One region of the Bacillus sp. Hm123 genome, then DNA from elsewhere that is predicted to be linked to it. Evidence: riboswitches for the same ligand, from Rfam matches in the RefSeq annotation. Region 1 holds a riboswitch; each other region holds the start of a gene.

What was found. A riboswitch is a leader RNA that binds a small molecule or an ion and turns the genes downstream of it on or off. The one in region 1 is predicted to bind S-adenosylmethionine.
Region 2: another riboswitch for S-adenosylmethionine. It lies ahead of ACSVDJ_RS03540 (2,3-diketo-5-methylthiopentyl-1-phosphate enolase); the one in region 1 lies ahead of ACSVDJ_RS04185 (bifunctional homocysteine S-methyltransferase/methylenetetrahydrofolate reductase).
Region 3: another riboswitch for S-adenosylmethionine. It lies ahead of ACSVDJ_RS05980 (methionine biosynthesis PLP-dependent protein); the one in region 1 lies ahead of ACSVDJ_RS04185 (bifunctional homocysteine S-methyltransferase/methylenetetrahydrofolate reductase).

What each region holds. Positions count from the first base shown of each region.
Region 1 is NZ_CM200277.1:809,198-817,393, forward strand. It holds gene ACSVDJ_RS04185 (bifunctional homocysteine S-methyltransferase/methylenetetrahydrofolate reductase) at 1-1,604, opposite strand, end outside; SAM riboswitch class I at 1,680-1,790, opposite strand; gene ACSVDJ_RS04190 (EamA family transporter) at 2,008-2,910, shown strand; gene ACSVDJ_RS04195 (PaaI family thioesterase) at 3,012-3,431, shown strand; gene ACSVDJ_RS04200 (nitric oxide synthase oxygenase) at 3,485-4,567, shown strand; gene mreBH (rod-share determining protein MreBH) at 4,620-5,627, opposite strand; gene ACSVDJ_RS04210 (acyl-CoA thioesterase) at 5,986-6,495, opposite strand; gene argF (ornithine carbamoyltransferase) at 6,683-7,633, shown strand; gene gltC (glutamate biosynthesis transcriptional regulator GltC) at 7,727-8,196, shown strand, end outside.
Region 2 is NZ_CM200277.1:661,179-669,374, reverse strand. It holds gene ACSVDJ_RS03565 (sugar ABC transporter ATP-binding protein) at 1-813, opposite strand, end outside; gene ACSVDJ_RS03560 (sugar ABC transporter substrate-binding protein) at 810-1,919, opposite strand; gene mtnD (acireductone dioxygenase) at 1,979-2,491, opposite strand; gene ACSVDJ_RS03550 (methylthioribulose 1-phosphate dehydratase) at 2,532-3,155, opposite strand; gene ACSVDJ_RS03545 (2-hydroxy-3-keto-5-methylthiopentenyl-1-phosphate phosphatase) at 3,152-3,841, opposite strand; gene ACSVDJ_RS03540 (2,3-diketo-5-methylthiopentyl-1-phosphate enolase) at 3,817-5,037, opposite strand; SAM riboswitch class I at 5,125-5,228, opposite strand; gene ACSVDJ_RS03535 (PaaI family thioesterase) at 5,394-5,879, shown strand; gene ACSVDJ_RS03530 (putative bifunctional diguanylate cyclase/phosphodiesterase) at 5,950-7,404, opposite strand; gene ACSVDJ_RS03525 (YxcD family protein) at 7,631-7,921, opposite strand; gene ACSVDJ_RS03520 (hypothetical protein) at 7,909-8,196, opposite strand, start outside.
Region 3 is NZ_CM200277.1:1,136,732-1,144,927, reverse strand. It holds gene ACSVDJ_RS06010 (peptide chain release factor 3) at 1-795, opposite strand, end outside; gene ACSVDJ_RS06005 (YueH family protein) at 875-1,117, opposite strand; gene ACSVDJ_RS06000 (NupC/NupG family nucleoside CNT transporter) at 1,271-2,488, shown strand; gene ACSVDJ_RS05995 (YkuS family protein) at 2,655-2,894, shown strand; gene ACSVDJ_RS05990 (GlsB/YeaQ/YmgE family stress response membrane protein) at 3,053-3,298, shown strand; gene metC (cystathionine beta-lyase) at 3,371-4,543, opposite strand; gene ACSVDJ_RS05980 (methionine biosynthesis PLP-dependent protein) at 4,549-5,658, opposite strand; SAM riboswitch class I at 5,740-5,845, opposite strand; gene ACSVDJ_RS05975 (NAD(P)-dependent malic enzyme) at 6,227-7,483, shown strand; gene ACSVDJ_RS05970 (NRAMP family divalent metal transporter) at 7,533-8,196, opposite strand, start outside.

The DNA of each region.
Region 1 (8,196 bases):
TGATGGAGAAATTCAGCATTTCTTGAATTTGTTAAAGGCATAATGCCGATAAAAATCGGCGTTGGCAAATGTTTCGTTGCTTCGTACACCTCGATGATTTTTCCCTTTGTAAACACCGGCTGGGTAATAAAATAATCGGCTCCGCATTCGATTTTTTTCTCTAATCGCTTCACTGCGCGGTCAAGCACACGCACATTTGGATTAAAGGCAGCGGCGACGGAAAAATTAGCTTTCTGTTTAAATGGCTTTCCGGAAAAAGAGATGCCTTCATTCATTCGCTTAATTAATTGAATCAGTTCTAAGCTGGATACGTCATAGACCGAAGTCGCGCCGGGGAAGTCGCCAATTTTTGTCGGGTCGCCCGTGATCGCTAGTACATCATGCAAGCCTAGTGCGTGTAAGCCCATTAAATGTGATTGCAGCCCGATCAAATTACGATCGCGGCATGTAATGTGGACGAGCGGCCGAATATGATGATTCATTTTCAATAAAGATGCGATCGCAAGGTTGCTGACTCGCGGGGAAGCGAGCGAGTTATCGGCCATCGTAACCGCAGCGATGCCTGTTTCGTGCAACGCTTTTGCCCCTTCGATATAAGCATTGGTATCTAGCTGTTTCGGTGTATCTAGTTCAACGATAATCGTTCGTTCCGTTTTCACTTTTTCATGCAGGCGTGGAAGAGACGGAACGGCCGTTTCTGCAATGATAATCGGTTGTTTTGTTTTCACTTTTTTTTTGGTGATCGGCGGGAGAGAGGCTAACGCTTTTTTCGTCGCTTCAATATGCTTTGGCGTCGTTCCACAGCAGCCACCGATTAAGCGAACCCCTTCGTTGCGTAGCTTGACAGCCGCTTGCCCGAAGTAATCGGCTTCTGATTCATAGACGATTCGCCCGTCCTCGACATCTAGTAGACTGGCATTTGGATAGGCCGATAGGAAGGCTTTTTCCGGCAAGGCCACTTCTTCTAACGCTTGAATCGTATGGTGAGGACCGAGTCGGCAGTTCACTCCAACGACGTCCGCTCCTAATCCTTCGAGATGATGAAGTGCTTGATTTAACGCCATCCCGTTTTGAAGTACACCTGGCTCATGCATCGACACTTGGGCGATGAGTGGGAGGTCAGTCAGACGACGAACCATTTTTAACACGGTTGTTAATTCATCAAAATCATAATACGTTTCAAACAGGAGGCCATCTGGCTGTTCGGATAAAAGACTGTCCGCTTGCTCACGAATTGCCGCTTCAATTTCTGTTAATGTCACGCTATTTTTTCTCATCCCACGGATGCCGCCAATCGTTCCTAACACGAAGCGATCATGTGGGGATGCCGCTTTTTTCGCAATTTGCATCGAAGCTTTGTTGAATTGTTGTACGCGATGCTCCAAGCCGTAGCGCGCTAGTTTATAGGCATTGGCCCCGTAGGAGTTCGTTTGAATGATATCCGCTCCTGCTTTAATATACTCAAGGTGAATTTGTTCAATCACTTCTCGTTTTTCCACATTTAATTCTTCATAGCAAAAATCAATTCCATATGAATAAAGTAATGTCCCCATCGCTCCGTCCGCCGTTAGCACCTCGTGTTTCAATCGATCTAAAAAGCTCATTTTCTTCACCCTCTCTAAAATAAAAAACACCTTCTTAAAAAATAAGAAGGTGTTGTCATTAGCGATCGCTATTCCTTCTTATCTGTCAAACGAGTACAGTCGTTTGCTGGAGTTAGCACCGGGCCGATCATCGGCTGGTTGCTGAAGCGTCCTAGGGCCAGTACCCTCGGCTTCTCTTGATAAGAAAACGTTATTTAATTGATAGAAACATCATAGCGGTTGTGAAGGAAAGAGTCAAGAGAATATTTAGAATATTTGTTTAATTTTTATTGAAAAATAGCGTGTAAAATGGGAAATTTCTGAGTTTTAGGAATTTGAGTAATCCCATTGATGAACGTGAATTAGAGGACTATACTTGCATTAATTTGACATTCGGATCGATCAATTGGAGGAGGCAAAGAAGTTGAGTCAGCTTCGTTATTCTTTATTCGTATTGTTAGGCGCTTGTAGCTATGGCTTGCATTCATCGGTAGTTAAACTGACGACAAATGCTGGTTATCAGGCAGAACAGGCGACGGGTGCTCAATATTTTTTGGGATTGCTGTTATTATTCGTGATTGTGTTGTTTACGAAACGAGTGAAGTTAAATATGAAACAGCTAGGCTCGTTGTTGGGAGTTGGAATTTTATTAAGCTTAACCGGCGTGTTTTATGCGACGAGTATTGAACAGTTATCTGCTTCGATGGCGATTGTGCTACTGTTTCAATTTACTTGGATCGGGATTGTGATAGAGGCGATTTATTTAAGAACTTGGCCATCTAATTTAAAGTTAATTTCGATCGTCTTTCTTTGGGGAGGTACATTGTTAGCAGGAGGTCTTCTATCTGATCAAATCGATTGGATGAACCAGACGAAAGGGCTTGTGTTCGGCTTTTTAGCAGCGATTACGTTCGCTTTATTTATTTTCTTTAGTGGAAAAGCGGGAAAAGGTGTACCGACGATTCAAAGAAGTTTAGTGATTACAGTTGGGGGATTTGTGACGGTATTATTCTTTGTACCGCCTACCTTTATTGTGGATGGGACGCTCACAGGCGGGTTATGGGCATATGGTTTACTCTCCGCGCTGTTCGGGGTCATCCTACCAGTGATTCTCTTTGCGATTGGGACCCCACATATCGATTCTGGAACGGCAACAATTGTTGGAGCGGCGGAATTACCGGCGGCTATTTTATCAGCGATGGTAATTCTTGGTGAACAGATCACGCCGGAGCAGACAACCGGGGTTTTATTGATTTTAATCGGAATTGCTGTTCCACAGTGGCGTTCCAGAAAAATGGCGCGTCCGAAGAAAGTGTATACGAATTAAGGCTATCTTGCTTATGTAAGGTAGCTTTTTCTTATCTTTGCAGGTTTTTCGATGGGATTCAAGAATTAAAAAGGTAGGAACGAAGAAAGGATGGAGAGAGCATGACGACAACATTACAGTTTATTAAAGAGGATTTCGAGAACAACGTATTTTTTCAGCATATTGGCTTTGAAGTGGTTGAGTTTACAGACGATCGGGTGAAAATTAAGCTGAATATTAAAGATGTATTATTGAATACGAATGGCACGTTGCATGGAGGGGTGTATGCGACGATGCTTGATTTCATTCAAGGGATGCTGCTTCGGGCGGTCACAAAAGAAAAATGTGTAACGACTAATTTAACGACGCATTTTCTCGCTAGTGTATCTTCAGGTGAAATATTTGCGGAAGCAACGATCCTTCAGCAAGGCTACAAAATTGCATTTATTGAAGGCGAAATCACCGATGCGGATGGACGGTTGCTTGGCAAAGGAACAGGGACGTTTAAGATCATCCGAGAGCAATTGCCGCAAGATTGTTAAAGAAAAAAATGATATACTTTCGGTAAAAGCAATCTATTGAAGGTGGAGCATGAATGAATAGGCAACTTTGGAACGAGGCGAGGGCCTTTATTGAACAATGTTACCGAGAGTTAAATAAGTCAGAAGTGGAACGAACGAAACGTTTGCAAGAGATTCAGGAGCAAATCGAAACGACTGGAAGCTATAGTCATACATATGAAGAGTTAGTGCATGGAGCGCGAATGGCTTGGCGCAATAGCAATCGTTGTATTGGTCGCTTGTTTTGGCAAACGCTACATGTATTTGATGCAAGGGAAGCACGTACGGCAGAGGACGTGTTCACAGCACTTGAGCAGCATGTTGCTTATGCCACAAATGATGGGAAAATTCGCCCGACCATTACGGTATTTCCGCCGACTGTGCCGAATCGAGACGAGGTGCGGCTTTGGAATCATCAATTAATTCGTTATGCTGGCTATGAGGCAGAGGTGGGGACTGTTGGTGATCCTTCGTCAGTAGAATTTACGAAACACTGTGAGAAACTGGGCTGGCGCGGAGCAGGCACCGACTTTGATTTATTACCATGGGTCGTACAAATCGGTAACGAGTCCCCGCAGTGGAAGCAAGCCCCTAGTCATTTGATGAAGGAAGTGGAACTCGTTCACCCAGAGTTTCCATGGTTTCGTGAACTCGGTTTGAAATGGTATGCGGTGCCCATTATTTCTGATATGAAATTAGAAATTGGCGGTTTAGAATACAAGTCTGCGCCATTTAATGGTTGGTACATGGGAACGGAAATTGGTGCGCGTAACTTGGCGGATGAATTTCGATATAATTTGCTTCCAGTGATTGCCGAACGAATGGAGTTAAATACGAGCAAAGCCTCTACACTTTGGAAAGATCGTGCACTGATTGAATTAAATGCGGCGGTGCTACATTCTTTTAAAGAAGCGGGCGTTAGTATTGTCGATCATCACACAGCAGCCCAGCAATTTAAAATTTTTGAACAAAATGAAGGGCAAGAAGGGCGAGCCTTAACGGGAGATTGGACATGGCTCATTCCACCGATTTCACCGGCTGCTACTCACGTTTTTCACCAACCGTATGATGATACGATTCACACACCGAATTATTTTTATCAAGATAAACCGTATTAATTTGTGCGGAAGACAAAAGGCTGACCCGATGAAGGTCAGCCTTAGTTTGTCTTTAGCTTTTCACTTTTTGTAACATCTTTAACACGTGCAAAGAGCGGCCGGTTCCAATTGCCACTGATTCTAACGGAGTGGGGGCAACATGAACGGGGACGAGGATTTCTTTACTGACCCACTCCTGCATTCCTTTTATTAAAGCACCGCCACCACTTAATACAATTCCTCTATCAACGATATCTCCGCTTAGCTCGGGAGGAGAAGTTTCTAATGTTGTCCGAATCGTTTCTAAAATGGTCAGTAACGATTCTTTGATCGCTTTTTGAATTTCATATGAACTGACTTCAATCGTTTTTGGTAAGCCAGTCAACAGATCACGCCCGCGAACTTCCATCTTTTGTTCCACATGCTCAATTAAGGCATGGCCAATCTCCATTTTTATGTTTTCTGCGGTTCGTTCACCGATGAGTAAGTTGTAAGTTTTTTTGACGTATTGGACGATATCTTCATCAAGCTTGTCACCTGCGAGGCGGATGGAATTACAAGACACGATGCCACCATAAGAAATGATCGCAACCTCTGTCGTACCACCGCCAATATCAACAATTAAGTTGGCAATTGGCTCTTCCACCGGTAAGTCCGCTCCGATGGCAGCCGCAACGGGCTCTTCGATTAAATGTACTTCCTTTGCGCCACTACTTTTAATAGCGTCTTCAATCGCTCTTCTCTCTACGGAAGTCGCTCCTGAAGGGACACAAACGACAACAGTCGGTTTTCGCAAGTTTAAGCCAATTTCTTTACTCGCTTTTTGCATTAAGCCTTTAAGCATTTCTGATGTAATATCAAAGTCGGCAATGACGCCATCTTTCATTGGACGAGTAGCAATAATACGACCTGGTGTTTTTCCAATCATCTCTTTCGCATCAGAGCCAACCGCTAACACCTTTTTTGTCTGTTGGTCAATGGCCACAACAGACGGTTCATTAACGATAATCCCCTTATCTTTACTGTAAACTAATAGGTTAGCAGTTCCTAAATCAATCCCAATCTCTGCTTGTCCAAACATCACGCATACCTCCAATATTAACTCCTTTAAGTATGGATCGGAAAAAGGGGTCTGTATAGGGGACAATGTATGGAAAAATAGATATTACAAGTTGATGTGAAATATAACAATTTGATGTTGTAGTCAGGTCAAAGGTCCACACCATTATGGAGAGAAATCCCATGAATCCTGTTGTTAAAAATTAATATTTGTCACAAAATAGCGCCGCCTTTATAGTTTGGCTAGTTGTGTTCGTTTTATGATAGCAGGATAGAAATGCTTAGGAGAAAAGTGTGAGATGGATCGGGGAGGTGGGAGTTCTTCGATAAAAACAGCCGCCTGAAGCATGATTCTTCAGGCGGTTGATGGCATGATTAGCTTATTTTTCTCCATTTGTAAAGAAGTTAGCTAGTTCTTTGCTATATTGTTTACGAGCTTTACGATGTTCAGCACGGTTAGAGGCTGTTTCGTTTAACCATTTTTCTTCTTTTGATTCAGGCACAACTTCAGGAACAGGGACTGGCTTGCCGTTTTCGTCTAAGGCAACGAAGGTTAAGAAGGAGAGAGCGGCAACGGATGATTGCCCTGTTAATAAGTTTTCCGATAACACTTTCACAAATACTTCCATACTAGTCGTTCCCGTGTAAGAAACCATCGCTTCTAATGTGACGGCATCACCGACACGAATCGGTTTCAAAAAGTCTACGGAATCAGTAGAAGCCGTTACTACAGGCTTTCTTGCTAATTTTGTCGCTGTGATCGAAGCAATATCATCAATGTAAGCCATTAATTTTCCACCAAATAGTGTGCCGTGATGATTCGTATCAGGAGGAAGCACGTAGCTTGTTTTTATAGATAATGTATCTTTCATTAATCTTTGTTCTCTCATTGCTGTCACCTCTTCAATTATGTCTACGGATAGTATACATGAAATAGACACAAATCTGTCGTTTTTATAAAAAATGAAAGAATTCTGAAATTATAGTTGTATTTTAATTCTTTTTAATGTATAAATATTAATAAGCTTAAATATATAAATTACGTGAATAACGTTTAAATAGAAAGGTGAGAGATAAATGGGGACTCAAACAGTGAAGACAGGAAATATGTATGGACTAGACTTTTTGAAGTTAATGGATTTTTCTTCTGAAGAGGTAGCGGCACTGATTGAATTAGCAGATGATATGAAAAAAAATAAGGAAAAATATTTCGATAGCTTAAAGGGACAAATTCTTGGAATGATCTTTGAAAAGCATTCGACTCGTACACGGGTTTCTTTCGAAGCGGCAATGCTTCAGCTTGGTGGAAATGCGATGTTTTTAAGCTCCAATGACTTGCAAGTAGGACGCGGTGAAACGATTGAAGATACAGGAAAAGTGTTATCGGGTTATTTAGATGGAATTATGATTCGTACTCATAGCCATTCAAGAATTGAAGCGTTGGCTGAAGCGGCGAGCATTCCTGTCATTAATGGCTTAACGGATTTATACCATCCTTGTCAGGCGTTAGCTGACTTATTAACGGTCTATGAATTTAAAGGTGGTTTTAAAGGAAATAAAATGGTGTATGTAGGAGACGGAAATAATGTGGCTCACTCGCTGATGATTGCGTCTGTAATGGTCGGCATGGATTTCACATTAACGGCACCAAAAGGCTACGAAGCTGATCCTCAAGTCGTACAATTTGCACAAGAAATTAGTGAGCAAACAGGGGCGAAATTAGCATTTATCGAAAATCCGTTAGAAGCTGTACAAGGAGCCGATTTCATCTATACGGACGTCTGGACAAGTATGGGACAGGAGGAGGAAGCGAAAGAACGCTTGCAAGTGTTTGCTCCTTATCAAGTGAACGATGAACTGATGGCGGCGGCAAATCCGGATTGCAAATTCATGCATTGCCTTCCTGCTCATCGCGAAGAGGAAGTATCAGCGAGCGTAATGGATGGCGAGAAGTCCGTTGTTTTTCAGCAAGCAGAGAATCGGATGCACGCTCAAAAAGCGGTACTTTATAGCTTAATGAAAAAATAATAGCAAGTAACCGGGCTGTGAAATGCCCGGTTTTTTTCGTTTTGATGGTACAATAGAAAATAAAAATTAGTGAGCGCTGTAAGAGGTGAGGACATGGAACTTCGTCAAATTAAATACTTTATGGAAGTGGCGAAAGAAGAGCATGTAACAGAAGCAGCTTATCGTTTGCACGTCGCTCAGTCCGCCGTTAGCCGACAGATTGCTAAGCTAGAGGATGAGCTAGGTGTCGAGCTGTTTTTACGCGAGGGGCGGAATGTCAAACTAACGTATGCAGGAAAAATATTTCTACAGCATATCGAATCAGCGATGAATGAGATTGATAAAGCGGTAGCCGCAGTCGATGATTATTTAAATCCAGAAACGGGAAACATCCGACTTGGTTTTCCGAATTCGTTAGCAACAAAGACGTTGCCGCGAGTGATTTCCGCTTTTCGAAATCAATATTCAGATATTGGCTTCGACTTTCATCAAGGCTCTAACAAGGAATTAAAAGAATTAGTTCAAGAAGGAGAGATTGACTTAGCTTTCGTGTCACCAGTACCTGAAAAAACAGCCGACATCGA
Region 2 (8,196 bases), 150 kb from region 1:
TATACTCAGATTTTTAACGACACGTCCATCTGATAATCCACTAACCTGTAGGATGGGTTCACCAATTTTCGCACGCGACTTCGGGTATTGTTCTGCTAGCTTTTTCCCCAGCATTTGTTCAATGACTTCATTGGCTGACGTGTCCTCCACACGCTTTGTCATCACCCATGAGCCATTTCTCATCACCGTAATGTCTTCACAGATCTCAAATAACTCTGGCAAGCGATGGGAAATAAAAATAATAGCTACCCCTTGCTGCTTTAACAAGCGGATTAGCTGAAACAATTCTTCCGTTTCTGCATGACTTAAAGGCGCGGTCGGTTCATCTAAAATTAAACAGCGACACTCATCAGAAATCGCTTTAGCAATGAGCACCATTTGCTTTTCAGCGAGCGTTAATTGATCGATGCGCTTCTCTGTCGGAATAAAAACTTGTAAGCTTGCTAATATGTCAGCTGCTTGTTTATGAATCGTTTTCCAATTGATCCATAATTTTTGCCCGATTCGCTCCTGCATAATGTTTTCAGCCACCGTTAAATAAGGAATAAGAGCTGCGTCCACTTCCTGATAGACCATTTGAATCCCGTGCTGCTTCGCCTCTTTCGGCGAGCGAATATTAACCTTTGCTCCTTCAATGAAAATCTCGCCACGATAATGATCATAAGCACCCGAGAGTACTTTCATCAGCGTAGATTTCCCCGCTCCATTCGCTCCAATTAGCGCATGAGCTTTTCCTTTGTCTATCGTTACGTCCACATCTTTCAAAGCCGCCACACCAGGAAAATCAATGGAGATATTGTTTAACTCAATCATTTTTTATAATGTTCCTTCAATGTCTTCATCCACTCTTCTTCAAACTCTGTCGATTCTCCCCAACCGGATACAACGGTTGATAAGCTTTCCATGTTAATGGGTGTTTTTGATGAAGAGAGTTCTTTTTGCGAAATTAAGTTCGCATCTAATGCATATTGTTGCGGCGTTTCTTCTCCCGCTAACTTCTTCGCTAAAATTCTCATATCAATTTTGCCGATTAGTGCGGGATCAACAGCCGCTGTATACGTCCAAGGGCTTCCTTTTTCCTGCATCACTTGTAAGTCGGCATTGGAGACATCAATTCCGTAAATCTTTACTTCATTACGACCTGCTTCTTTCAATGCACGAGTAGCTCCGATCGCAAAAGCATCCCATGTCGCATAAATCGCATCAAGCTCTCCCTTTGGATACTTCTTCAGCATCGCTTGTACGGCATTTTGCGTTTGCACCGATATATCAGCTGCGGCTACACCAAAACGTTCCACTTCTTTAATGCCTTCGTTTTCTTTTAGCTTTTGTTCGTAAACGGCATTGCGGCGCACCATCGGCGGGAAGCCATCGACCCAAAGGTAAGCGATGTTGGCTTTTCCGTTCGTATCTTTAATTAATTGGTCTAAACTTAACGTGGCTAATGCTTTGTCATCTTGAGAAGTTAAAGTGACACCTTCCACCTCTTTTAACTCTTCAATCGAGTCAAATGTGATGACACTCTTCCCCTTTTCCGTCAGTTTCTTCACCGCATCGACGGTCGCGGCATCATCTCCATGAGAAAGAACGACTCCATCATAATCCTGATTCGCTGCTTGAGCGATCGCATCATGAAATTTCGCCGTATCCCCATTAGCAGTAAATACATCGACCGTAAATCCGAGCGCTTCGCCTTCCTGCTTCGCGCCAGCTAAAAATTGGGCGGTATGATCATCACCGCCAATTTTGCGAATCACTTTCACTTTGACGTCCTCTCCATTAGCAAAACGCTCCGGGACATTTTCAATTTTTTCATTTTTCTTCTCTGACGAAGCACCTTGCTCACCCGTTGAACACCCTGTTAACAACAAGGTCAACGCTACACTCGAAACAGCTAACTTTTTAACCCACTTTTTCATAAAATATCCTCCAATCCAAACCATATATTATTCGACAAATTCCGGGGAGTGACAGGCACCTAATAAACCGGGACCCAGCCTTCTTCTGTGACGAAGATACGGACGGCGACTACTTGACGGTCGTCAGCGAGTGTGAAGTAGTGGCGGACTCCTTCTGGTACGGAGATGAGGTCGCCTGGGTTGAGATGGACTTCAAAAAATTGGCCGTTTTTCGCTTGAATCACGAAGACGCCATGACCGCTCGCAATAAAACGCACTTCGTCATCGGTATGATGATGCTCACGCTGAAAATTTTTCAATAAATCTTCCAGGTTAGGCGTATGTTCAGCAAGCGAGATGACATCCCATGCTTGATAGCCTCGTCTCGCTGAAATATCTTGAATTTCCGCTTCAAATGCTTGTAAAATCGCTTGCTTTTCTTCTTCATTCAGCACGAATTTCCCTTGTAATCCAGCCGGTAATTTCGCAATATCCCATTGCTCATAAATCACATCCTGCTGTTGCAAAAAAGCAACTACTTCCTCTTGATTGTCAATCACTTCATTCGTTTCTTGAATTTTAATCGTTGTCATTTTGACTCCTCCTATTTTCAATATTGACAATTTTCAAAAATCAATAAAGGCTCGCTTTCGCTTGAATAAGCGCCAGTTGGTATTGAAATAAAAATTCACAGGCTTCAAGTACTTTTTTCGCTTCCAAGCTATCTTTACCCCAGACGGTAATGCCGTGGTTTCGAATTAACACCGCTCCCTTTTCTTCATTGACAAAAGGAACCATCGCGGCCGCTAAAGTCGGTATATCCGCATAGTTAGGGATAATGGGAATCGGCCATTCCGCCTCCTCTTCCCAGCGGCCAAATGCTTTGATCAGCTCTTGACCTTGAAACACTATTTTCCCCTGATCGCCATACAGTTCAGAAATCACATTATTCGCTACTGTATGCACATGCAAGCTGCAGCCAGCCTTCGTTCGGCGGTAAATTTCACAGTGTAAAAGTGTTTCCGCTGACGGCTTCAAATTCGTCTCTCCGACGGGATTCCCTTCTCCATCGACAAGTAAGAAATCTTCACTCGTTTTTTTGCGCTTATCTTTGCCGCTAGCGGTGACGAGAAATTGGATGGGGTCGTCTTGAACCTTAATGGCTAAATTCCCGCTCGTTCCCATAAACCAGTCACGAGCGGCCAATTCCTCTTTAATTTCGCTTAGCTCATAAGTGCGGGCCACGAATACACTCATTTTTTCCCCACTCCTTGCAAATTTTCTAACACTTCAATACAGTCATAGAACGTTTCAAACGATTGAAACGGGATCGAAAGCGCCGTACATTTTTCCGATAAATAGTCTCTCGCAATGACCGTATCAGCCACTTTAGCCGCTTGCAAGTCGGTGACTGAATCGCCGATGACAATTGTATGTACGTCAGCATTGGCTAGTTGGCGAATAATCGTTGGCTTGCAGCAGCCGCAATTTTGATTCGGACACTGATCATCACACCGATGAGGCCATTGAATCTGAATCACCTCTCCTCTAAAATCTGCTTCATTGCAATATACGCCGGCAATCGAATCAAAAGACTCTAACATCGGCTTGACGAAAAAATCAATGCCACCACTGACGATATAAAGTGGGATGCCTTGTTGTTTGGCATAGCGAACGAAATCAGCAAACCCCTCTCTAATTTCCGCCGTCTCCAACACAAAGTCGATAATGTCTTGCTGTAAAGAAGAAGGCAATAACACAAACATTTGGCCGACTCCTTCTTGAATACTTATCTTCTGAGCTAGAATCTCATTCTTCAATCTCTCACATTCAGGAGGAGCAAAACGTGCCATAATGCTCGCAATATTATCTTTTTTCGTTACCGTTCCATCAAAGTCACAAAAAATAATTGGCTGTTTCAAGATGTTGTACCATCCTTCCATCCCCATAATCGAATCGCTTCTTGTAATTCAACGCTAGCTGTCGCTTCAGGTAACGGAATCCCTGCTTGCACCGCTTCCACCGCTTGCCGAAATGCTCGGCCGCCACCTTTCGCACCTAACGGATGTCCGTGTACTCCTCCACCGGCATTAATGACGCAGTCTTTGCCAAAATCATTGAATAGAAGTGGCGCAATCCCCGGATGAATACCTGCTGATGGGACTGGGAACGTCGGTTTTAAAGCAGACTCCTGTGTTAACGCTTCTTTCACTTTTAGGACTTTCTCTTTTGCTAGCGCCACGCTTCCATAAGGCGATGGGAACAAAGAAAAATCCGCTCCAGCAAGTCTTGTTAATGTACCTAACAACAAAGAGTAAGAAAGTCCGTACTTTTCTGAAGCAGCGATCGCACCGCTAAAGGCTGGGTGAGCCATAATCGGCAAAGCGATGTCATCATCCTCACGCAAGCTTTGTAGCACATCTAAGCCGTAAGTGAAAACGTTAAATAACAGAATGTCCGCTCCTAACTCTTTCGCTCGCCTTGCTTTCTCCCTTAATTCAAACGTGCGTCCAGTTAAATTGACCGCATACAATGTGTGATGTCCTGTTTCCTCGTATACTTGATTGAGAACTTGTTTTCCTTCTGTCACTCTTTTTTCAAATGGAGTCAGCTCATTGTCAAAAAGAATTTCATCATCTTTCACAAGATCGACGCCGCCCAGTGCCTGTTCTCGCAATTGGTCGAGCAAGTAATCCATATCCCGACCGATCACACCTTTAAAGATGCTCATAATTAATGGGCGATCGTAAATTTTCAATTGTTCACGAATACCGCTAATGCCAAAGCGCGGACCCGGAAAATCAACTAACAGCTCATTGTCTAACTTCAAGTCAATTAATTTCACTTGGCCGTCTAATGATAATTTTCCAAAGGTTGTTGTTAATACTGCAGGAATATCGGTTGAAAAATTCGCTCGTGGAAAATCAATATGAATTTTCGCTATTGTTTTTCCGGAAGTGTCCTCTCCGATTTCCTTGATCTCTCTAACCTGGCCCTTATGTTTTTTTAGTTGCTCCTGTTCAAGCAGTGGCAACTCCGTCCAAGAACCAACTGTTAATCCGAGCGCGATGCCTTCTGCTTTTTTCGATAAACTCGCTTGATCCGCAATGATTTGATAAACAGCTGTGACTCCACTCATCTTTTTTCACCTCACATTTTTTCAATCCCGTATGTGTATGCAATAAAAAAACCTCTTCAAATAAGAAGAGGTTTCCGAAAAAACAACTTCTTATCTGTCAACATATCTGTTGTGAGAATTAGCACCGTGCTCATAACGAGTCGGTTGCCGGGCTTCATCGGGCTCATCCCTCCGCCTGCTCTTGATAAGAACCATTTATTAAATTTGTATATCTCATAGATTAACTAGGATTATGCCACGCTCTTAACAAACTGTCAACAAAATTTTAAAAAAACTGAAAAATCCCCCTTCGACAAAGTTCGGGGAGTGACAGGCACTTGTATATGGTATAATATTCTGAAAAAGGAGGGAGAAATGTGATTGAACAAGTGGTTAAGTCGATTCAAGATGATTATCCAGATGATTTTGCTTGGTGTTATGGTTGTGGTCGTTTAAATAAAGAGGGGCATCATTTTCGAACAGGCTGGGATGGCGAACGAACGAAAACGGTTTATACACCTCGGCCTGAACATACGGCAATTCCAGGGTTTGTCTACGGTGGATTAGTCGCCTCATTAATTGATTGTCATGGAACCGGATCAGCTGCTTTAGCTTTACATCGAAAAAATGGACATGAAGTTGGAGATAGCACTCCTCCTCCACGTTTTGTGACGGCTTCACTTAATGTCAATTTCTTAAAGCCGACACCACAAGACGTACCGTTAGTTGCGGTCGGATCAGTGACCGAAATTCATCCGAAGAAATGGAAAGTCGAAACAGAAGTATTTGCCGGTGATATTGTTTGTGCGCAAGGAGAAGTAATAGCTGTTGTGATGCCAAGTACTTTTGCCAAAAAAGACTGAGCATTCGCTCAACACTAAAAAAGACGAAAGCTATCTTTCACAGGTGGCTTCCGTCTTTTTTTAAGTTCTTTTATTCGACAAAAACCGGGGAGTGACAGGCACTCTCAAGAGGAGCTGGCTTGCCGAAATAATACCCTTGGAAGTAGTCGCATTCAAGATCTTTTAGGCATGCCACTTGTTCAGCGGTTTCCACACCTTCTGCAATGACGTGAAAGCCTAATTCATGAGCGACTTGAATGGTTGCAGCGACAATCGCTCGACTTTTGGAGGAATTCGTTATGTCTTGAATAAAGCTTCTATCAATTTTCACCGATGTAATCGGTAGATTTTTCAAATATTGAAGACTAGAATATCCTGTTCCATAATCGTCAAGCTCCACTTCCATCCCGGCGTCTTTAAACTGCTTAATGAGAGAAATGACAATATCCGGATCTTTAATTGCTACACTTTCCGTAATTTCAAGCTTAATGAAAGAAGGGTCAATCTGATATTTTTTACATAGACTTTGAATGTTCGTAAATAAATGATCATCAAAAAATTGCTTCATAGACAAATTGAAGCCAATCTTCACTGGCTTTTGTAGAGATTGCTGTAGCTTTGGCAAATCTCGCAAAACTATATCGAATAATAAATAACCTAGCGGAATAATCAATCCCGTTTCTTCTGCTATTGGAATAAATTCACCAGGGGAAACAAACCCCAGTGTTTCAGGATTCCAACGTACGAGAGCTTCAAAGGTTGCTCCATGAGTAGGGTAATGAGTAACTCCTATACTGAGCGTCATATAATAAAAGGACTGTTTATACGTGATCGGCTCTTCAAATACTTGATAAATACTTTCAATGATCTCTTCTACTTCACCATAAGCAGGATCGAGAAGTACGGCAAATTCATCCCCATGTATTCGAGTGATCACCTCGTTATCATTCGAAATGGTTTCTCGCAACCGTTCACCGACAATTTGAAGAATTTCATTTGATTGATGTACACCTAGACTTTCATTGATCCGTTTAAAATCATCAATATTAATATACAAAAGGTAAAATTCTTCACCTATATGCATTCGCTTCTTTACCACTTGCTCAAAGTAATTAGCATTGTGCAAACCCGTCACCGGATCTTCAAGCGTCTTTTTCAATAACGTTTCTTCAAGGTTCTTTTTCTCGGTAATATCATTTCGAATCGCAACAAACTGATACAGCTCTCCTTCTGTGTCTCGAAAAGGAACAATCGTCGTATCTACCCAATAATACGATCCATCCTTCGCCCGATTTCGAACTTCTCCACTCCATATGTCTCCATTACAAATGGTGCGCCACATAGCTTCAAAAAATAAATCATCATGATAATTAGAATTAACAATGCGATGCGTTTTACCTAATAGCTCAAGAGATTCATATTTTGAAATTTCACAGAATTTATCATTAACGAATGTAATTACGCCATTTCGATCAGTGATGGCGATAATAGATTTCTGATTCAATGCATGTAGAATATCAAATACTTCTTTATATGTATGCTGCAATTGTGTACCTCCTCCATCAATAGGAGTAGTTTTGTTTGATCAAAATCCCCCAATCTATTATACCACGATAAAATACCTAAAAACACGAATCCCCAGACAAATAATATAAGTGATATCCAAAATAAAAACGACTCCCTATTCGACAAAATGCGGGGAGTGACAGGCACCTTCACAAGCCCAAAAAAGGATTCAGCGCACTAACACGCTGAATCCTTTTTCATTTTCTTTATCGCACAAGAGCGATAATTCCTTCGTCATCGTCAAGAACCAATTCAATCCCGGCAGCAAAGGGGTCCATGTTCATCTGTTTATCGAGCCAAAAACGAAGCGCTTCGATCATGTGAACCGTCGCTAAAATTTGCTTCCGGCCTGTCCAATGCGCTTCTGCTGAAAAACCGTAGTCATCATCGTACATTAACTCGATTTCTACTTCTTGAGGCGTGATTTGCTTCTGATGAGCAAGATGCAAACAAAGAGCATTGATGATATCTTGCTCAGAAATTTTTATTTTTGCCATGCTTCATCATCCTTGCGTTTCTTTTTCAAAGTCGTAAAGATTTTGCGAGCAATCATCACAATCGCCACGATCGCCAACATATTAATCATAAAGCCAAGAATTGAACCTAAAATACCAAGATCTCCAAGCAAACTGCCAAGTAGGAAACCGGCTAAACCACCAAGCATCATTCCTTTTAATAGACCGCCCTTATTCGACTTAGTCGCTGTTGACTTTTTCGCTGTTGTCATTGAATCTTGCTTGTCCTTGTCTTTATTAACCGTTGACGTGCTATT
Region 3 (8,196 bases), 330 kb from region 1:
AAATGTTTGCACACCAAAGTTTGTTAACGCACTCCCAAAGAATACTGGTGTTAATGTCCCGTTAGCAATTCGTTCTGCTGAAAATTCATTCCCTGCTTCTTCAAGAAGCATAATTTCTTCTAATGTTTGATCGTATAAAGAGGATTTCTTGATGTCATGATCAACGGCTAATTCTCCGTCTTCATTCAAAGGAAGGAAACGGTCCTCCTCATTGTCCACACGAAATTGTTCAATTCGCTGATTAAAACGATCATAAATACCAAAGAATTCTTTTCCCATTCCAATCGGCCAGTTCATCGGATAAGACTCGATGCCTAACACTTCTTCAAGCTCAGCTAGAAGTTCTAGTGGTAACTTTGCTTGTCGATCCAATTTATTAATAAAGGTGAAAATAGGAATCCCTCTCATGCGACATACTTTAAATAACTTAATCGTTTGTGCTTCGATTCCTTTCGCCGCATCCACAATCATGACGGCGCTATCTACTGCCATTAACGTTCGATACGTATCTTCACTGAAGTCCTGATGTCCAGGTGTGTCCAAAATATTGACTCGATAATCATCGTACTGAAATTGCATCACAGAGGAAGTGACCGAAATCCCCCGTTGCTTCTCAATATCCATCCAGTCAGATGTCGCATATTTCCCTGTTTTCTTTCCTTTTACTGTTCCGGCATCACGAATGGCGCCTCCAAACAGTAATAATTTCTCTGTTAATGTTGTTTTTCCCGCATCTGGATGGGAAATAATCGCAAATGTTCTTCTAGAGAGAACTTCTTCTTTTAATGAAGCCATGTAGTAGCCAAATCCTTTCAAAATTAAAATCCGTCAATTGCCCTGAAAAAAATATAGCGAAAAACGCAAGAAATGTCTATTACATTTCGCACGTCCATTGATAAATTCGGTGAGCTAATCCGACAGCAGGCTCCTCTTCTAGCCCTGTTTTTATTAATGAAGTAGACATTTCGTTTACTAAGCTTTCTCCGCTCTCTTCATACGTAAAAGAAATAGACCACTGCTGGGCTGGAACAGCTACAACAAAGCTCTCTTCTTTTTTATTTTCGTATATATATACTTTGATTTCTTTGTCATGTAACAATGTTTTTCTTATTTTCATGTTTATGCTCCTTCATTTAAGTAAAATATTAATAATAGCGCCCTGTTAAATTTTACTGTGAAAAACGGACTATTTTATTATTGTATATCTTTTTATCTCATTATAAACTATACACCGGTGTGTCAAAAAGTGAAATATAGAGGTGAATTAATTATGACGTATATTTGGGGTCTATTTGGGATTTTAGTCATTCTTGGAATTGGCTATGTTTTTTCTACAAATAGAAAAATGATTAAATGGAGAACTGTACTTGGTGGACTAGCCATTCAGCTTTTGTTCGCTTTTATCGTTTTAAAATGGGATTGGGGACAAGCGAGAATGCAGGACTTCACAATGCTCGTCAATGCCATTATTGACTATTCACGAGCAGGAATTGACTTTTTATTTGGCGGGTTATATACAAAGGAATCAAACATCACCTTTGTCTTTGCTTTAAACGTGTTACCCGTCGTCATTTTCTTTTCTGCTTTAATTTCTGTTCTCTATTACTTAGGAATTATGCAAGCTTTCATCAAATTTATCGGTGGTGCGCTCGCTAAATTACTAGGCACTCGAAAAGCAGAATCAATCTCAGCTGCAGCCAATATTTTTGTCGGACAAACGGAAGCACCACTTGTGATTAAGCCTTATATTAATAAAATGACGGAATCGGAGTTATTTGCGGTCATGACAGGTGGATTAGCTTCTGTCGCTGGCTCTGTTCTTGTCGGTTATTCATTATTAGGCGTGCCTCTAGAGTATTTGCTAGCTGCTAGCTTCATGGCTGCTCCTGCTGGACTTGTCATGGCAAAATTATTCGTTCCTGAGACGAGCACAGAACCTGAACCGAAAGAATTCGAAATGGAAGTAGATTCTGATTCCACAAACGTAATTGACGCGGCCGCTAAAGGAGCGGGTACCGGTTTACAATTAGCGTTAAATATCGGTGCCATGCTTCTAGCCTTTATCGCCTTAGTAGCTATGATTAATGGGATATTTGGCTTCATCGGCGGGCTCATCGGCATAGAAAATCTGTCGCTTGAACTCCTGCTTGGCTATATCTTTTCTCCACTTGCTTTTGCCATTGGAGTCCCATGGGAAGAAGCCATTCAAGCCGGTAATTATATCGGCCAAAAAGTAGTCATTAATGAATTTGTTGCCTATTCGAATTTCGCCCCTGAAATCCCGAATTTATCTGAAAAAACAGCGGCAATTTTAAGCTTTGCTCTTTGCGGATTTGCTAACATTTCATCGATGGCCATCTTGCTCGGTGGTCTTGGCAACCTAGCACCGAATCGCCGGTCAGATATTGCCCGCTTAGGAATTAAAGCAGTTCTTGCTGGTGCCCTTGCATCGTTATTAAGTGCGGCAATCGCTGGGATGTTGATTTAAAGCGAGCGAAAAAAACACTAGGAAAACAAATTTTCCTGGTGTTTTTCTTTTTGTGTGAGTAAGTGAACCATTAAAAAAAAGAGTTGCTGTTTACATACTATATAGATCATTAGTGAAGAATAATATTTGTCCTTTTAGAAAAGGATATCATCAGGAGGTGTTATCATTGGCCACAATCGGTGTCGAACTTACTCTTCAAAACGTGAAGCAAGCGTTGCAGGAAAAAGGTCATCAAGTTGTCGATTTAAAAAATGAATCCGACATACAGCAATGTGATTGTTGTGTCATTACAGGCTTAGATGCAAACTTAATGGGCATTCAAGAAACACTGACAAAAAGATCAATTATTGAAGCAAGCGGCAGGAGTGCTGAAGAAGTGTGCCAAGAAGTAGAAAGTAGAATTTAATATCGGTGTCATCAGCCGTCCGCACATAATTTACAGGTATGCGGTCGGCTTTTACAATACAAAAAAACGTTAAACTTAGTTAATAATTGACGGTTTGCATAAGCGAATAAGGGAATAAATAAACTAAACTAAGCAAACATGATAAGGAGGAATAAAAAGTGGGCTTCATTATGTATTTAATTGTTGGAGGACTCATTGGCTGGTTCGCTGGAGTTATTCTTGGTAAAGATATTCCTGGTGGGATTATCGGTAATATTATCGCTGGCATTATCGGGGCTTGGATTGGTGGCAAGTTGCTTGGAGCTATGGGACCAACGATGGCAGGAATTGCGATTATTCCCGCTTTAATTGGAGCTGTCATTTTAGTACTTATTGCAAGCTTCCTTTTAAGACGAATGAAGTAGACTTCTTGAGGCATTTTTCAGGGTCTGCTTGCACAGATAATTAAACAGATAGCAGACCCTTTATATGGATTTTCAGCTACATGCACTGATAGCTTTTACTTGTTGCAATGCTTGACGACAATCTGCAATTAAATCCGCTGAAGATTCTAATCCGACAGAAAATCGCAACAACCCGTCTGTTATGCTACGCTTAACTCTTTCCTCTTTAGGCATCGCCGCATGTGACATTTTAGCTGGATAGGAAAGGATCGATTCTACTGCTCCGAGGCTAACAGCAAACACAGGAATGTTTATATGTTGAACAAACTGCCTAACTGCCTCTTCATTTTTCAATTCAAACGAAAGGACGGCCCCTGCCCCTCTTGCTTGATAGGAATGTACTTCATGTCCTGGATGATCCGTTAACCCAGGGTAATAAACTTTCTCGACTAGTTCATGCTTTTGTAAAAAGTCAGCTAACTCTTTAGCTGTTTCGGAAGACTGCTCTAAGCGTACATGAAGAGTTTTCAGGCCCCTTAATACAAGCCAAGAATCATGAGCACCTAATACAGCGCCAAACGTATTTTGAAGCTGATATAAGCGGTCGCCTAATTGTTCGTCTTTCGTTACAGCCAGCCCAGCTAATACATCGCTATGACCGGACAAGAACTTTGTTGCACTATGCAGAACAAGGTCGACACCTAACTCAAGAGGCTGTTGTAACGCGGGTGTTAAGAACGTATTGTCGACAAAAGTTAAACAATAATGTGCCTTTGCTAGCTTAACGATCCCACGAATGTCAGTCACTTTTAATAATGGATTAGACGGTGTTTCGATATAAATAAGCTTCGTGTTTTCTCTTATGTTTGAAGCCACTTCATGTAAATTGCTCATATCAACAAATGTATAATCAATCCCAAATCGGTTTAACACGGTCGTCACCATTCGATACGTGCCCCCGTATACATCTTCCGTGATTAAAACATGATCTCCTTGCGAAAGTAATAAAAACGCGGTAGAAATAGCTGCCATACCTGATGAGAAAGCAAATCCTCTCGTTCCGCCTTCTAATTCAGCGATCGCTTCCTCTAATGCTTCCCTTGTTGGATTGCCTGAACGACTATAATCATAATTGCCAAATTGGTCAAAATCCGCTTGATGAAAGGTGGACGCATGCTGCACAGCAACGCTTACTGCGCCTGTTTGTTCATCAAATTTATGACGATTATGCAATAATTTCGTTTGAAAGGAATATGTTTTTTCCATACCTATCACTCCTCTTTCATTATGTTAAATGCCTGTGTTAAATCAGCTAATAAATCTTCAGTATGCTCAATCCCGACCGAAAATCGAAGCAGACGATTACAAACTCCACGCTCGAGCCGTACCTCTTCTGGAATGTCCATATGAGTCTGTGTAGCGGGATACGTAATAAAGCTTTCAACTCCACCGAGACTTTCCGCAAATGAGATCAACTGAAGGCTTTGTAAAAAAGGATCGACCCAATTTTCTGAAGCTATTCGGAAAGATAGCATTCCTCCACGCCCTGGATAAAAAACATCCGTTACTTCCGGACAACATCGCAAGAATTCTGCTATTTGCTTAGTGTTTTCTTCATGCTGCTTCATTCGCAGCCCTAATGTTTTTAACCCCCGAATTAATAACCAAGAATCGAACGGTGATAAGACCGCTCCGGCGGCATTTTGTAGCTCTGCTATTTTTCCTGCTAACTCCTCACCCTTCACAGCTACTAGTCCAGCCAATACATCGTTATGTCCACCTAAATACTTCGTCGCGCTATGGATGACAATATCCGCTCCGTCTAAAAGTGGACGTTGAAGCAATGGCGTATAAAACGTATTGTCAACAATCAATAACAGCCCATTCTCCTTAGCAAAAGCGGCTACAGCTTTTATATCTACTTCCTGTAAAAGAGGGTTCGTTGGCGTTTCAAGGAAGATGACCTTTGTAGTTGGCGATAGCTTCTCTCTCGTTTTAGACAAATTTTGAAAGCTATCATAAGTAAACGATACGCGATACTTTTTCCACATTTTCTCGAACAATCGATAAGTGCCTCCATAAAGATCCGCAGATACAAGCCATTCATCTCCAGGCTCAGTTAACGATAGAATCGTATGAATAGCCGCCATACCTGAAGAAAAAGCGAACCCCGCATCTCCTCCTTCTAACTCGGCTATTGCTTGTTCTACAATCTGTCTAGTCGGATTTCCTGTACGAATGTAATCAAATCCGGTAGAACGCCCAATTCCTTCATGGCGATAAGCGGTAGAAAAATAAACAGGTGGATTCACTGCCCCCGTCTGTTCTTCACTCCGATTCCCAATTTGCGCTAAAATCGTCTCTATATGCTTATTTCCCATGTTATCCTCTCCTTACTAGTAGCGATTTATTTAGAAAAAACAAAAAAGCCTTCTTAAGAAGAAGGCTTTTTCTATCACTTCTTCTCATCTTTCGGACTTTTCGTCCGCTGGATTTAGCACCTTGACTTACAAATAGTCGGTTGCTGAAGTATCATCGGGCCAGTCCCTCCACTTCTCTTGATAAGAACCTATTTAATTTAAAATTTTTCGTTTTTATTACTGTACAGGATCAAATGATCAATAGCAACTCTTTTTTGAATATTTATTTTTTTCTAATAAAGTGAAACTTCAATCAGTGGGGTTTTCTTCATCCCCGCTGATTGTTAGTTGAACCAATCGGGCTTTTATGGGCTGTTGATCTCCCACCTACATGTCTGCGCTCCTTCTGTCATGTTGAGATGGGAGTCTTACAGCCCGTTAATGCGGGATAAACAATTAGATATTTTTGTTAATTTTCTGAAAATTTTGTTGATTATCTTTTTAGCCTATTATACAATAAAAAACATTAACTTATAATGCAGGCTTCTTAGAGAATTTTACTTAAATAACAAAAGGAGAGAGTAAACGTATGCACAATTTGCGAGAAGATGCTTTAGAAATTCATCGACACCACCAAGGAAAGTTAGAAACGTCAGCGAAATTAAATGTAAAGAATGTTAAAGATTTAAGTCTAGTGTATTCGCCTGGAGTAGCAGAACCATGCTTAGAGATCCATGCTCATCCCGAAAAGATATATGAGTATACTATGAAGGCGAATACTGTTGCAGTCGTTTCAGATGGGACAGCCGTTTTAGGTCTTGGTGATATCGGAGCAGATGCCTCGCTACCCGTTATGGAGGGAAAAGCCATTTTGTTTAAAAATTTCGCGGGCGTTGATGCTTTCCCTATTTGTATCGACACGAAAGATCCTGAAGAAGTGATCAAGACCGTTAAATTATTGCAATCTTCCTTCGGTGGCGTCAATTTGGAAGATATTAAAGCACCTAATTGCTTTCTAATCGAAGAAAGGTTAAAAAAAGAAATGGATATTCCCATTTTCCACGATGACCAACACGGAACAGCCATCGTCACACTTGCTGGCTTAATTAATTCCTTAAAGCTCGTGCACAAAACATTTAGCGATATTAAAGTCGTTATAAATGGCGCAGGTGCTGCCGGGATCGCTATCGCTAACTTATTATATAGCTTTGGCGTAAAGGAAATCATTATGTGTGATTCTAAAGGAGCGATATATGCAGGAAGACCTCATGGGATGAACTCTGTAAAAGAAGACATCGCAACGTTTACTAATCCTAACCGAATAGAAGGCCGACTTGAAGAAGCGATTATCAATAGTGATGTATTTATTGGTGTGTCTGCTGCTGGAGCGTTAACATCAGAAATGGTCCGTACAATGGCACAAGATCCGATCGTCTTTGCGATGGCCAATCCTAACCCAGAAATTGATCCGATAAAGGCAAAAGCAGCCGGAGTTAAAGTGATTGGCACAGGACGCTCAGACTTCCCTAACCAAGTAAATAATGTTCTTGCTTTCCCAGGGATATTCCGCGGAGCACTTGATACTCGATCAACTGATATTAATGAAGAAATGAAAATTGCCGCTGCTCACGCCATCGCTTCCCTCATAGCAGACCATGAACTAGCAGATGATTATATTATCCCTTCAGCATTTGACGCCCGGGTTGCACCAGAAGTAGCCGCTGCTGTAGCCGCCGCTGCTATTCACTCAGGTGTCGCTCGTCAACATATTAATGTTGATTCCCTACGTCACAAAACCTACCAGCTATCAGCTATTCAAGTAAAACCTGCTGAAATTATTTTATAATAAAAGGTCGATCACCATATGCTTCAATATGATGATCGACCTTTTCTAATTAGAAACCAAATAATTTAGGTAATTCATTGAATAATGTAAATCCCCCCATGTATGCCATTAATACTACTACGATAATTCCAAACAATGTCATCCAAAGTGGGTGGCGATAAGATCCGACAATGGATTGTTTATGTGCGGCAATTAACATCACACCTAAAGCAATCGGTAAGATTAATCCATTTAATGCACCAGCAAGAATCAACACTTTGATCGGCTGGCCAATCGTTGCAAAAATAGTCGTAGAAAGAATAATAAAAACAACGATAATTGCTTTATGATGGCGCTCTAACCACGGGTGGAAAGTACGGATGAAGGAAACGGATGTATAAGCAGCACCAATCACAGACGTAATGGCTGCTGCCCACATAACCACACCAAATAGTTTATAGCCAATATCTCCAGCAGCATGTTGGAACACAGATGCTGGAGGATTATCTCCATCTAAAATAAACCCTTGAGACACAACACCTAAAGCAGCTAAAAACAAGAAAATTCTCATAATAGATGCAATTCCAATAGCCGAAATAGAGCTTTTTGTTACTTGAGGAATCGCCTCTACTCCCTTCACTCCTGCATCTAACAAACGATGACCACCAGCAAAAGTAATATAACCACCAACAGTACCGCCAACTAACGTCACAATCGCTAAGAAATCCACTTTT